DNA from 4 places in the Rossellomorea sp. GCM10028870 genome. Region 1 is predicted to be linked to each of the others. Evidence: predicted binding sites of a transcription regulator. Region 1 holds the regulator's gene; each other region holds the start of a gene.
The links. Region 1 encodes LexA, which represses DNA repair genes until DNA is damaged. Its sites were predicted from a motif close to CGAACATATGTTCG; they were not measured.

Region 1 (3,216 bases):
TGAGATCGACTTTAAATATGCAAGTGCATTAAGAGCATGTGATGATATCCAAACATTTAAACTAGTAGTTAAAACGATTGCACGTAAGCATGGTTTGCACGCTACATTCATGCCAAAACCACTATTTGGTGTAAATGGATCAGGAATGCACTGTAACATGTCCCTATTCAAAAATGGGGAAAACTCTTTCTTTGATGAAAAGGGAGATTTGCAATTAAGCGATACAGCTCGTCAATTCCTTGCAGGTATCATTAAACATGCCACTGACTTTACAGCGATCACGAACCCGACTGTAAACTCATACAAACGTTTAGTACCTGGATATGAAGCTCCTTGTTATGTTGCATGGTCTGCTCGTAACCGCAGCCCATTAATCCGTATCCCTGCTTCTCGTGGATTAAGCACACGTGTAGAAGTTCGTAGTGTTGACCCGGCGGCTAACCCATACCTGGCGATGGCTGTATTACTGGCAGCTGGATTAGATGGAATCAAAAATAATCTTCCAGCTCCTAAGCCAATCGACCGCAACATTTATGTCATGGACAAAAAAGAGCGTGAAGAAGCAGGAATCGTAGATCTTCCAGCAACATTACACGCTGCATTAGAAAACCTTAAAACAAATGAAGTAATCGTTAAATCCCTTGGAGAACACATCTTCGAACACTTCGTTGAAGCGAAAGAAATCGAATGGGATATGTTCCGTACACAAGTACACCCATGGGAGCGCGAGCAATACATTCAAATGTATTAATCCTTAAACAGTGGGTCGTAGCAAAAACGCTACGACCCACTGCTTTTTTATTCTTTAATAGTCTTCCAAATTACATAAAAAATTAAGCCGCTATTAAACATAGCGGCTTAAACCTATTAATGTACTTGACGATAAACTCCGACAACTTTTCCTAAAATGGATACATTTCGTAAAATGATCGGATCCATTGTTGAATTCTCTGGTTGTAATCGAACATAATCCTTTTCTTTAAAGAAACGTTTTACAGTCGCTTCATCTTCCTCGGTCATCGCTACGACGATATCTCCATTGTTCGCTGTTTGCTGCTGACGCACGATAACGAAATCCCCATCCAAGATCCCGGCTTCTATCATACTATCACCCATGATTTCCAGCATGAAGACCTGTTCATCAGAAGGTGCCATACGCTCAGGCAGTGGAAAGAATTCTTCTACATTCTCGACAGCAGTGATGGGTTGACCTGCTGTAACCTTACCGATTAAAGGAACGTTCACAACTCGCTGGCGTGGAATCGTATCCTCTTCAAGATTTAAAATTTCGATGGCTCTTGGTTTGGTGGGATCCCGGCGAATGAGGCCTTTACTCTCTAACCTGGCCAGATGTCCGTGTACGGTGGAACTAGAAGCAAGACCAACGGCTTCCCCGATTTCCCGGACGGAAGGTGGATATCCTTTTTCTCTTACTGCAATTTTAATATATTCTAGTATGTCTTGCTGTCTTTTAGACAATTTTGTCATGTTCACGCACCTCTATTATAGATCTTATGTTCCCATTATAGCATGTCTTTCCAGCTGATACAAACATAAGTTCGAATTTCTGTTGACACCAAACGAATGTTCGTATTACAATAAAAATAACAAAACAGAACAAACATTCGTATGGAGGTATTTTTTATGTTATCACACATTTGGAATCGTTTCTCTTACATTATTATATTATTTGTTTTAGCGCTTTTTTCTGCAGCCTATTTACTATTTGTCATGGCAGATCAACCGTCTTATCAAAGTATCACCGTTCAGGATGGAGACACGCTCTGGACTATTGCCAAACAATATAATGAAGAATACTCTATGACAGTGGAAGAATTTATCGCTTGGGTAGGAGAGGAAAATAATCTCACATCATTCTCGATCAAGCCCGGTGAATCACTTGTGTTACCTATAGAAAATCCGACATTATCCACCCATTCAGATTATGAATTGGTAATGAACGAAGAATAGAGGGATAGAAGATGAAGGCAGTAATTTACTGCAGAGTAAGTACAAAGAAAGACACACAGGAAACATCTTTGGAACGTCAAGAAGAGGAATTAGTGAAATTAGCACAAGAACACCAATACGAAGTGGCTGCTATCATAAAAGATCAAGCAAGCGGTTTTGAATTAGATCGTCCTGGTGTTCTGGAACTTCTTGATTTGATTAAAGGTGAGTCGATTGCGGCTGTTCTCATACAGGACGAAACAAGGATTGGCAGGGGAAATGCAAAAATTGCCCTCATTCATTGTCTATTAAAAGAGGAAGTTAAGATTATTAGTCAAACACATAGTGGCGAGCTTCACTTATCTGAATCAGATTCCATGGTGATTAATATCGTGAGCATGGTTGAAGAATACCAAAGGAAACTCCATAATTTGAAAATCAGACGAGGAATGAAAAGGGCAGTGGAAAATGGTTTTCAACCTCATAAAAATCTAAAGAATAAAGGGAATCTAGATGGAAGAGAGCGGATTGAAGTACCCGTTGAGGAAATTGTCAGGTTAAGAAAGAATGAACTGACTTTTGCTGAAATTGCAGCTACACTAAGAGGGTTTGGGTATGACGTCTCCAAAGCTACCGTACATAGGCGTTTTAAAGAATATATGGCTTCATTGGAAAATGCGTAACTCTTGTTTTATCTCCTTTAATCTAGTAACATGACGATAGTATGACGCTTAACTTTCAGTTGTGTTTTAGATTTTGCCGACTATGCAATAAAGGAGTTTTTATAGATGCTTTCAAAAACGAAAATGAATCGAATCAATGAACTTGCCAAAAAGTCTAAAAGCACTGGACTAACAGAACAAGAAGCAAAAGAGCAGTCCAAGTTGAGAAAAGAATACCTGGAAACGTTTCGTCAATCGATGAAAGGGACCATTGAAAATACAAGAATCTTTGATCCGGAAGGTAATGAGGTGACCCCTAAGAAGATCCAGGATATCCAAAGTAAAAAGAAAATGCATTAAGTTAACGAGCTGTCAGGTCTGATATAAATGGACCTGGCGTTTTTTGTTGCGGGGTGACGACAAAACTTAAAAGTAGAGCGATAAAGTACTTGCCAATTCCTTAAGTATCATTCTGCTACGGCCTCTACCCCCTCGTCATGCTGCATGCTTGTCGTGTCTGATAAAGCCGTCTCCGTTCCTGAAATTTAAGGGTTTTTATTTTCAACCTCTATAAAGTCATGTTATCATTCAAGATAGTTGTATA
Region 2 (3,216 bases), 760 kb from region 1:
TGCCTATTGAAGATTGGCAAAGGGTCATCAACACGAACTTAACAGGTACATTTCTCGGATGCCGTGAAGCTGCGAAATACATGCTCGATCATAACATCAAAGGATCGATCATCAATGTTTCTTCTGTTCATGAAATCATTCCGTGGCCTCACTTTGCGCACTATGCAGCCAGTAAGGGTGGGGTGAAATTATTAATGGAAAGTCTTGCGTTAGAATTCGCACCCGATGGAATCCGGGTAAACAATATTGCTCCCGGGGCCATTGACACTCCCATCAATGCCGAGAAATTTTCTGATCCTGAAAAGAAAAAAGGAGTGGAGAAACTCATTCCAATGGGCTATATCGGGGAACCCGAACAGGTGGCTTCCTGCGCAGCTTTTCTAGCCTCGGATCAGGCAAGCTACGTCACCGGAACGACACTCATCGCCGATGGGGGCATGACGAAATATCCAGGATTCCAAGCCGGGAGAGGTTGATGGGAAAATGGCCAAAATCACACGTTGATTTTGGCTTTTCTTATTTTTGGCAGAGTAAGTATTCTTAATCGACTATGGTGATAATCGGTGGTTTCTCTAAGTATTTCATGAAGTTCGGAACATCGTCTCCAACCGCTTTCCATTCTTCAGAATTAAACGCTTCTTTCATATCTGCTTTGTTTTCAAATTCGATCTCCGTTATTAAGTAGAGTGACAAATCCGTATTTTGATTGGATAACACCCGCTGTACATTCGCATTTTTTACATGAGGAACCTTTCCAGCTATCGGCATATGGGTGTTGAAGTAATATTCCTCGAACCCTTCCTGATCCTTTGGCTTTTCATACATCACAATCACTTTCGCCATGTTACTCCTCCTCGCCCTGACAATTTGTGTTCATTTGAATTTTAGCAATTATAGGAAAATGCGACTATGAATTTCATAACAAAAATATCGACAGAATTTGACTTTGGTGTGACCCTGATTGCTTGTCGCCCCAGGGCGAGCCCCTTCCGCTTTTCTTGATCCAGCTGCAGGGCTTAGAGGCTCGAGGTCATAAGTCAAACATACCAAAAAGGCAAAGAGCGCCTTTCCGGTATGTTCGCCTTATGCTTGTCGGTCCTGCTCAAGCCGCCTCCGGTTTTCTTGTTATTCTCTCCATTTCCATTTATTTAAGTTGAAAGGGAACGTATATTCGGTTAGAATCATAGATATACTATATGAGAACGTTTGTTCTATTTTAGGTAAAATGGAGGACGAGGATATGACTGTCGATTACAGTGTGCTGCCACACCACAAGATTCTGTGCATCGATATGAAGAGCTTTTATGCTAGCTGTTCGGCTGTCATGCTGGGTCTTGATCCCCTTGAATGCCATTTGGCTGTAGTAGGGGATAGGGACCGCCAAGGAAGTATTGTGTTAGCGGCATCACCCAGGTTGAAGAAGGACTTTGGGATCAAAACGGGCTCGCGGATGTTTGAAATCCCAAAGGATCCGCGCATCCGGCTTGTAGAGCCGAAAATGGCGACGTATGTCAGGATATCGACTGAATTGACCCGGTTATTCCACCGCTACGTACCGAAAGATGCCATTCATACGTATAGCGTGGACGAAAGCTTTATCAAGATTGATGGAGCGACGAATCTCTGGGGAGATGCCACGACTGTTGCACGTAAAATCAGAGATGATATGGAAAGGGAGTTTCAGCTGCCGTGCGCCATAGGAATCGGTCCCAATATGCTGTTGTCTAAGTTGTGCCTGGATCTTGAAGCAAAAAAAGAGGGTATTGCCGAATGGACCTATGAAGACGTTCCGGAAAAGCTGTGGCCGCTATCGCCTTTACGTGAAATGTGGGGGATTGGCGGGCGCCTCGAAAAGACGCTCAATCGCATGGGGATTTTCTCTATTGGCCAATTGGCGCAGTATGACCTGGAGAAGCTGGAGGCCAAGTTCGGCGTTATGGGAAATCAACTCTATTACCACGCATGGGGAGTTGATTTATCTGAAATAGGAGCTCCGATCATGGATGGTCAAATCAGCTTTGGCAAGGGGCAGATCCTGCTTCGCGATTATAAGGAGAAAGAGGAAATCAAACGTGTCATTTTAGAAATGTGTGAAGAAGTCGCCAGACGCGCCCGCACCCATCGCAAGTCGGGGAGAACAATAAGCTTTGGCGTCGGTTACAGTCACGAAGAATTTGGTGGAGGGTTTCACCGGTCGCGGACCATCGAGGAGCCGACCAATATCACCATGGATTTATATCGTGTATGCCTGGAGTTATTCGAAGAGAATTACAACGGGAAAACTGTACGGAAAATCAACATCGCTCTTTCAAATATTGTAGATGATGGAGCCTTGCAGATTTCTTTGTTCGAGCCGAATCGATGGGAGAAGCGGGAGCTAGGGTATGTAGTGGACCGCATCCGAAATAAATATGGATCGGCAGCCCTTCTCCGGGCCGTATCCTATACAGAAGCAGGAACAGCAAGGCATCGTGCCCGCCTGGTGGGTGGACATAAATCGTAATAAATATAGGAGGTGAGAGAGTTGATCCGCGATCGAGGAAGAATCAAATGGACATCTATGATGCTGCCGGAGCATGTGAAGCTCCTAAGGGATTGGGCAAAGGAAGATACGCACGAGAAGAGGATCGAACTTGACGAGCAGGAACTGGTCAGGATGAATGAAGTCGTGTCAGAGGCGATGGAGTTTGGCAAATTGGTGTCGATTACTCACTATGTAAAGCACCGTCATCAATTATCGATTGGAACCGTTCACCACGTCGACTCACTGGAAGGGAAGCTGCACGTCGTAGACAGGTTCGAAGACGTACACTATATTCCACTTGCAAGCGTTGTGGACATTCGCTTTTTCGATTGACAGCCCCATGAAAAGAGAGACTTCACAAGGGTGAAGTCTCTCTTTTCATTCCATTTACTCTTCGTCCAATACTTTTTCTGCCCGCACACATGATTCGAATTTTCCTTTATGAGATGCGTCACAAAACGGCATGTTTGTAGATAAGCCACAACGGCAAAGGGTAAACACTTGTTTCGTTGGAAATACATTTCCGTCAGCGTCAATTAGCTCCACGTCACCGCTTACACGAAAAGAACCATTATCATTCACTTTAATTTGAGCTTTTGCCATGAAAAACCACCCTTTCTAGAAAATACAAAAGAATCCCCCTTATCGATAGTAAATTGAAAACAGGAAAAATGCAATATTCTAAAGGAAAC
Region 3 (3,216 bases), 310 kb from region 1:
TCAAAGAGAAAACAGATCTCGATGTTAAGGTGGAAGAAGGATTGGGGGAAGTATCGATTCTGACACCCGCTCTTGAAAAAGGCGATATCGACGTATATATCGAGTACACAGGAACTGGACTGGAAGCGGTTCTAAAAGAGCAAGCGGCAGAAGGGGCTTCAGCTGAGGAAATTCTGTCTCAAGTACGTAAAGGATACGAGGAAAAGTTTAATGTGACATGGTTAAAACCACTAGGATTCGAAAACACGTATACTCTTGCTTATACTCAAGACCAGGAATTCGATGCCAAAACATTCTCTGACCTTGTACCCCTATCGAAAGATTTAAGTTTTGGTGCGCCTCATCAATTCTATGAGCGTGAAGGTGATGGGTACGATGCATTTGCTGAAGCTTACGGATACGAATTCAAAGCGAAAGAAAGCTTCGATCCTAACATTATGTATGAAGCAGTGAAGAACGGAGACGTCGATATTATTCCGGCCTTTACTACCGATGGAAGAATACAACGTTACAACCTGAAAACGACTACTGATGACAAAGGGTTCTTCCCACCATATGATGCCGCACCAATCATCCGTCAGGAAGTTCTGGAAGAGCACCCTGAAGTCGAGGAAGTCCTGAATGAATTAGCAGGACAAATCTCTGAAGAAGAGATGAGTGAGATGAATGCCAAAGTGGATATGGATAAAAAAGACCCAAAAGAAGTCGCACGGGAATTTCTTATTTCCAAAGGATTAATTGAAGAGTAAGATGTTTAAGCGTGTCAGGTAGGATTAAGGAGCTTCCTTTTGTCCATCTGACACTTTGTTCTCTTTAGAATAATTTTATAAAATTTTGAAAAGTTAAAGGGAAATATGGTATAAAAGAAGAATAGGACTTAAGGAACAGACAAAGAATGAATGGATAAGGATCGATGAAGGAGTTGTGATCACCCATGGAAAACCCATCCCGAGAAGAAATCGGAAACATTCTTAAACAATCAAAACGCATTGCGGTGATTGGATTAAGTGATAATCCAGCACGAACATCTTATATGGTATCCAAAGCCATGCAGGATCAAGGCTATGAGATTATTCCTGTAAACCCAACCATTGAGTCGGCATTAGGCGTTAAAGCAGTTCCCACCCTGAAAGAGGTGGAAGGGCCGATTGATATTGTCAATGTATTTCGCCGCTCAGAATTTTTGCCTGAGATCGCGAAAGAGTTTGATGAAATCGATTCTAACGTTTTTTGGGCGCAACTTGGTGTAATGAACGAAGAGGCTTATCGCTTTTTGAAAGAACGTGGGTATACAGTCATTATGGATCGCTGTATTAAGGTTGAACATGCTTTAACCAAATAATTCTCACTCGTAACAAGCGGCTCTTACCGCTTGTTTTTTTTCGGATGGATGGTTCTCAATTACCACTGAAAAAAACAGGGCAACACAAAAGAAATACAGGCGCAATTTAGACCTGTCACAGTAATTACATTTGCGAAAATCAAATAAAACGCTACAATATAGCATAGTGGTTTACCTCAGAAATGATTAAAACAGGTAAACGAACAAACGTTCTTGTGTTATAGTTAATATATACATAACCAATAATACCGTACAAGTAATTGTTTTCGGTTAGAGAAGTTTTGAAAGGGGAATGTTCGTGGCCAACCAGAATAAGACCATGGATTACAATGATGATGCCATTCAAGTATTAGAAGGTTTAGAAGCCGTCCGGAAGAGACCTGGAATGTATATAGGCTCTACAGATTCAAGAGGTTTGCATCATTTAGTATACGAAATTGTCGATAACTCGGTGGATGAAGCATTAGCTGGCTTCGGAAGTGAGATTATTGTTACGATACATAAGGATAATAGCATCTCAGTGCAAGATAAAGGCCGGGGGATGCCAACTGGTATGCATAAACTAGGAAAGCCGACTCCCGAAGTTATTTTGACTGTGCTACATGCCGGTGGGAAATTCGGACAAGGTGGTTACAAGACCAGTGGTGGATTGCATGGTGTAGGTGCCTCAGTCGTAAATGCCCTCTCCGAATGGCTTATTGTGACGATTGAAAGAGATGGAACGAAGTATGAGCAACGTTTTACAAAAGGTGGAAAACCGGAAACCACTCTTGAGAAGATTGGGAAAACGAAAAAATCAGGAACATGTATCCATTTCAAACCTGATCCGGAGATTTTCAGTAATACCACGTATAATTACGAAACGCTATGTGAGCGTCTAAGGGAATCTGCCTTCCTGCTAAAAGGATTAAAAATTGAAATCATTGACGAGCGTCATGATCAGAAGGAAGTCTTTCACTTCGAAAGTGGCATACAGGCCTTTGTTCAATACCTTAACGAAGAAAAAGATGTGCTTCATAACGTTGCTTTCTTTGAAGGGGAACACCATACCATTGAAGTGGAATTCTCTTTTCAGTTTAACGACGGTTTCTCGGAAAACATTCTGTCTTTCGTAAACAATGTTCGTACAAAAGACGGAGGTACCCACGAAGCCGGAGCAAAGACAGCGATGACCCGTGTCTTTAATGAGTACGCTCGTAAAGTTGGGATTCTAAAAGATCGGGACAAAAATCTTGAAGGGACCGACATTCGTGAAGGGCTGGCGAGCATTGTTTCTGTACGTATACCGGAGCATCTCCTTCAGTTTGAGGGGCAGACGAAAGGAAAGCTTGGCACAAGTGAAGCACGTTCAGCTGTGGATGCAGTTGTTTCCGAGCATCTTCTCTATTTCTTAGAAGAAAATCCTGATACAAGTTCCCTTCTTATTAAAAAATCCATTAAAGCGGCTCAAGCCCGCGAAGCGGCACGTAAAGCAAGGGAAGATGCACGCAACGGAAAGAAACGTAAGCGTTCTGAAACCGTTCTATCTGGTAAATTAACACCGGCTCAATCGAGAAACCCTCAGCGTAACGAGCTTTACCTGGTGGAGGGTGATTCGGCAGGAGGTTCTGCGAAACAAGGTCGTGATCGTAAATTCCAAGCGATTCTACCACTTCGGGGGAAAGTCATCAATACGGAAAAAGCAAAGCTGCAGGATATCTTCAAAAACGAAGAAATCAATACAATCATCCATGCAATTGGTGGCGGGGTCGGTCCTGAATTCAACGTCGACGATATCAATTATGACAAAATTGTCATCATGACCGACGCCGATACGGATGGTGCCCACATCCAGGTTCTGCTGTTAACCTTCTTCTATCGCTACATGAAACCAT
Region 4 (3,216 bases), on a different contig from region 1:
CCAGGTATCTCATCATGTGCAATGATATGATCGCGGTCCAATGGAATATTGAACTTTTTAGAAAGATGTTTTACTAATCGGGCTGATGCATGATACAGTTGTTCGTTATACCAGGCTGCCCCCTCAATGGCGATACCTTCGTGCTCGATCCCAATGCTCTTGGAGTTGAAATACCAGTTTCCGGCATGCCAGGCCACATCTTTATTGTCCACCATTTGCGTGATATCACCGTCGGAAGAACGGATCACATAATGAGCGGAAGCCTGGGTCCATTCCCGCTGAAACACGGTTTTGGTTAAATCATAGCTGATTTCTGTGTCGTGGAGGACGATGTACTTGATTTCCTGATTGTCATGCGGTCTGTTTGCAATGTCGTAATTGCCGTATGAAGTTTCATAGTAGGTCCCGCCGCCCCAGTCAATCTTCTTGTAAGCTGCCGGAACGTAATGACATGAAAGGCCATTCGGACAATCGGCCCCAGTTTCTTCAGTATCCATTTTTAAGTTTAACGATTGGATTGATTCTTGATTAGGGCTGGTTTGTTTAGGCGCTAACGTTAAGGAAGATCCATCCTCTGTTTGTTTCGTCACCCCATTATTGATTGTCTCGTATACACGGTCCGCAAAGTCCTTCGCTCCCGAGTAGTCGTTTGAACCGCTGTATTTTGCGACTGCCCCATACCATCCGTTTATGTCAGAGGGTGTTTTTCCAGTGGTATCTTTGGCATACTGTGCCAGAAGTGCTGCAGCACCGCGGATATTTTGCTTTTTATTTTGTTTTAACGTTTCTGGTTGAAGAGAGAGTAGTTCAGCTGCGGTATTCAGAGTGTGAAGTTTTGGATCATGGATGTCTAATGTAGATTCGATTTTCAGTGTTGATTTTTCTAAGGGCTGAGCGTCTGCGTCCTCTTTACCGGATAAAAACATATGAGCGGGTTCATCGCTGTGGGTATCTTCTAAACGATCAGTATTAACATCCGTCAGATGCATCAATCCGTAGCCTCCGGAAGCACTTGGCTTTCCGTCGTGATGCTCCCACAGTGATACGTTATACCCCACTGCAAGTAGAATTTCAACTGGGACATTGAATTCCTGCGCAGCTTGTTGGAACGCTTTTTGCAACTCGAGTGAATCGACAACTTCAGCTTTTGCCACTCCATGAGAGGTGATCGATGGTGCCATCGGGGTAATGGTGGAACTCAACAGAAATCCCGTTAAACTAAGGGAACCGGCGACTTGTAGCCATTTAGATTTTTTCTTCATACATTCCTCCTGAACACTATGTATTTTTTGTAGAACTTATAAAAAAGCTTATTGGAAATAAGACAGAATAGTCAATCAATTATTAGGGATATGCCTAGATGAATATTTGTGTCGGGATAAGCCTTATGATGTGGTAGAAAGCATTTCAGTTAGAGGTTTCTTAATTGTGGATAAATAAAGAATAGTGTGAATAAATGAAGTGGTGGACGGGTTATTCACAGATTGAATACGCATTCATCAACATTGTTCACAAGAATTTTGACGAATTGTGAATAAGTTTAGGGATTTTCCACAAGGAATATCGACTTATACACATAGTTGTACACAGGGTGTGTATAGAAATGCTCGGATTGTGTCGAAAATTTCTTTGTCACCTCCCGTAAAATGTCGAAATCTCAATTCAAGCCTCTAATTTGCTACTTCACCGAATGTTATCCACAACCAAGAGGACGTTTCATGAGGTCCGACCCTTAAATATCAAGAAAAACGAACTTTTGTTCGCTTATTATTGGTTAATAATGTAGGAAATGTGGTAGAATGTGTATAGATGAATGGACAGTGTTTAAGATGGGTATAAGTAGGTAAATACAAGGTAGCAGTCCTTTATTATAGGAGGTTTCACGGTGAAAGATCAATTCGAGCTCAAGTCTAAATATAAACCAGAGGGAGATCAGCCCCTGGCAATTGAAAAATTGGTTAAAGGTATAAATGAAGGGAAACGTCATCAAACCTTACTTGGGGCAACAGGGACCGGAAAGACATTCACTGTTTCCAATGTAATCAAGCAGGTTGAAAAGCCGACCCTCATCATTGCTCATAATAAAACGTTGGCAGGACAGCTCTACAGCGAATTCAAAGAGTTTTTTCCTGATAACGCCGTTGAATATTTTGTCAGTTACTACGACTATTATCAGCCGGAGGCATACGTTCCTCAAACGGATACGTTTATCGAGAAGGATGCCAGCATCAATGATGAAATCGATAAACTCAGGCACTCTGCTACATCTTCTTTGTTTGAGCGAAAAGATGTCATCATCATTGCCAGCGTGTCCTGTATTTACGGTTTAGGTAACCCGGAAGAATATCGGGAGCTCGTCCTTTCCCTCAGAACCGGGATGGAAATCGAACGAAATCAATTGCTGCGTAAGCTTGTGGATATACAATATGAACGAAATGATATCGACTTCCAGCGTGGAACCTTCCGTGTGCGAGGCGATGTAGTGGAAATTTTCCCGGCTTCCCGGGATGAACACTGTATGCGTGTAGAGTTTTTCGGAGATGAAATCGACCGGATTCGTGAAGTGGATGCCCTGACCGGCGAAATCATGGGCGATCGAGATCATATCGCGATTTTTCCTGCTTCCCACTTCGTAACCCGTGAAGAAAAATTACAGGTAGCCATCAAGAATATTGAAAAAGAGCTTGAAGAGCAGCTAGCCATCATGAAAGAAGAAAATAAACTGCTAGAGGCCCAGCGTTTAGAGCAGCGTACCCGTTACGATCTGGAGATGATGCGGGAGATGGGCTTTTGCTCGGGGATTGAAAACTACTCCCGTCACTTGACACTAAGGCCGGCCGGGTCGACTCCGTATACTCTTCTGGATTATTTTCCAGACGACTTCTTAATTGTGGTCGATGAGTCCCATGTGACGTTACCTCAAATCAGGGGGATGTTCAACGGGGATCAGGCCCGTAAAAAGGTGCTTGTGGATCACGGATTCCGCCTGCCTTCAGCCATGGACAATCGTCCCCTGCGCTTCGAGGAGTTTGAAAAGAAAACCCAGCAGCTTCTCTATGTTTCGGCAACTCCGGGACCATATGAGTTGGAACACAGTCCTGAAATGGTCGAGCAGATCATCCGCCCAACCGGACTGCTGGATCCACTCATCGAGGTGCGGCCAATCGAAGGGCAAATTGATGATTTGTTAGGTGAGATCAATGAACGGATTGAGAA

Region 2: a site for LexA is predicted at 1,161-1,174, ahead of ACFQWC_RS03000 (Y-family DNA polymerase). Genes of this name have one in related genera too.
Region 3: a site for LexA is predicted at 1,543-1,556, ahead of parE (DNA topoisomerase IV subunit B). Genes of this name have one in related genera too.
Region 4: a site for LexA is predicted at 1,750-1,763, ahead of uvrB (excinuclease ABC subunit UvrB). Genes of this name have one in related genera too.

What each region holds. Positions count from the first base shown of each region.
Region 1 is NZ_JBHTGN010000001.1:1,356,188-1,359,403, reverse strand. It holds gene glnA (type I glutamate--ammonia ligase) at 1-751, shown strand, start outside; gene lexA (transcriptional repressor LexA) at 868-1,488, opposite strand; gene yneA (cell division suppressor protein YneA) at 1,645-1,971, shown strand; gene ACFQWC_RS07090 (YneB family resolvase-like protein) at 1,983-2,633, shown strand; gene ACFQWC_RS07085 (DUF896 domain-containing protein) at 2,739-2,972, shown strand.
Region 2 is NZ_JBHTGN010000001.1:591,569-594,784, forward strand. It holds gene ACFQWC_RS02990 (glucose-1-dehydrogenase) at 1-476, shown strand, start outside; gene ACFQWC_RS02995 (EthD family reductase) at 541-843, opposite strand; gene ACFQWC_RS03000 (Y-family DNA polymerase) at 1,241-2,503, shown strand; gene ACFQWC_RS03005 (YolD-like family protein) at 2,525-2,857, shown strand; gene ACFQWC_RS03010 (CDGSH iron-sulfur domain-containing protein) at 2,912-3,127, opposite strand.
Region 3 is NZ_JBHTGN010000001.1:1,044,508-1,047,723, reverse strand. It holds gene ACFQWC_RS05485 (ABC transporter substrate-binding protein) at 1-749, shown strand, start outside; gene ACFQWC_RS05480 (CoA-binding protein) at 935-1,342, shown strand; gene parE (DNA topoisomerase IV subunit B) at 1,641-3,216, shown strand, end outside.
Region 4 is NZ_JBHTGN010000003.1:322,319-325,534, reverse strand. It holds gene ACFQWC_RS15425 (N-acetylmuramoyl-L-alanine amidase) at 1-1,262, opposite strand, end outside; gene uvrB (excinuclease ABC subunit UvrB) at 1,886-3,216, shown strand, end outside.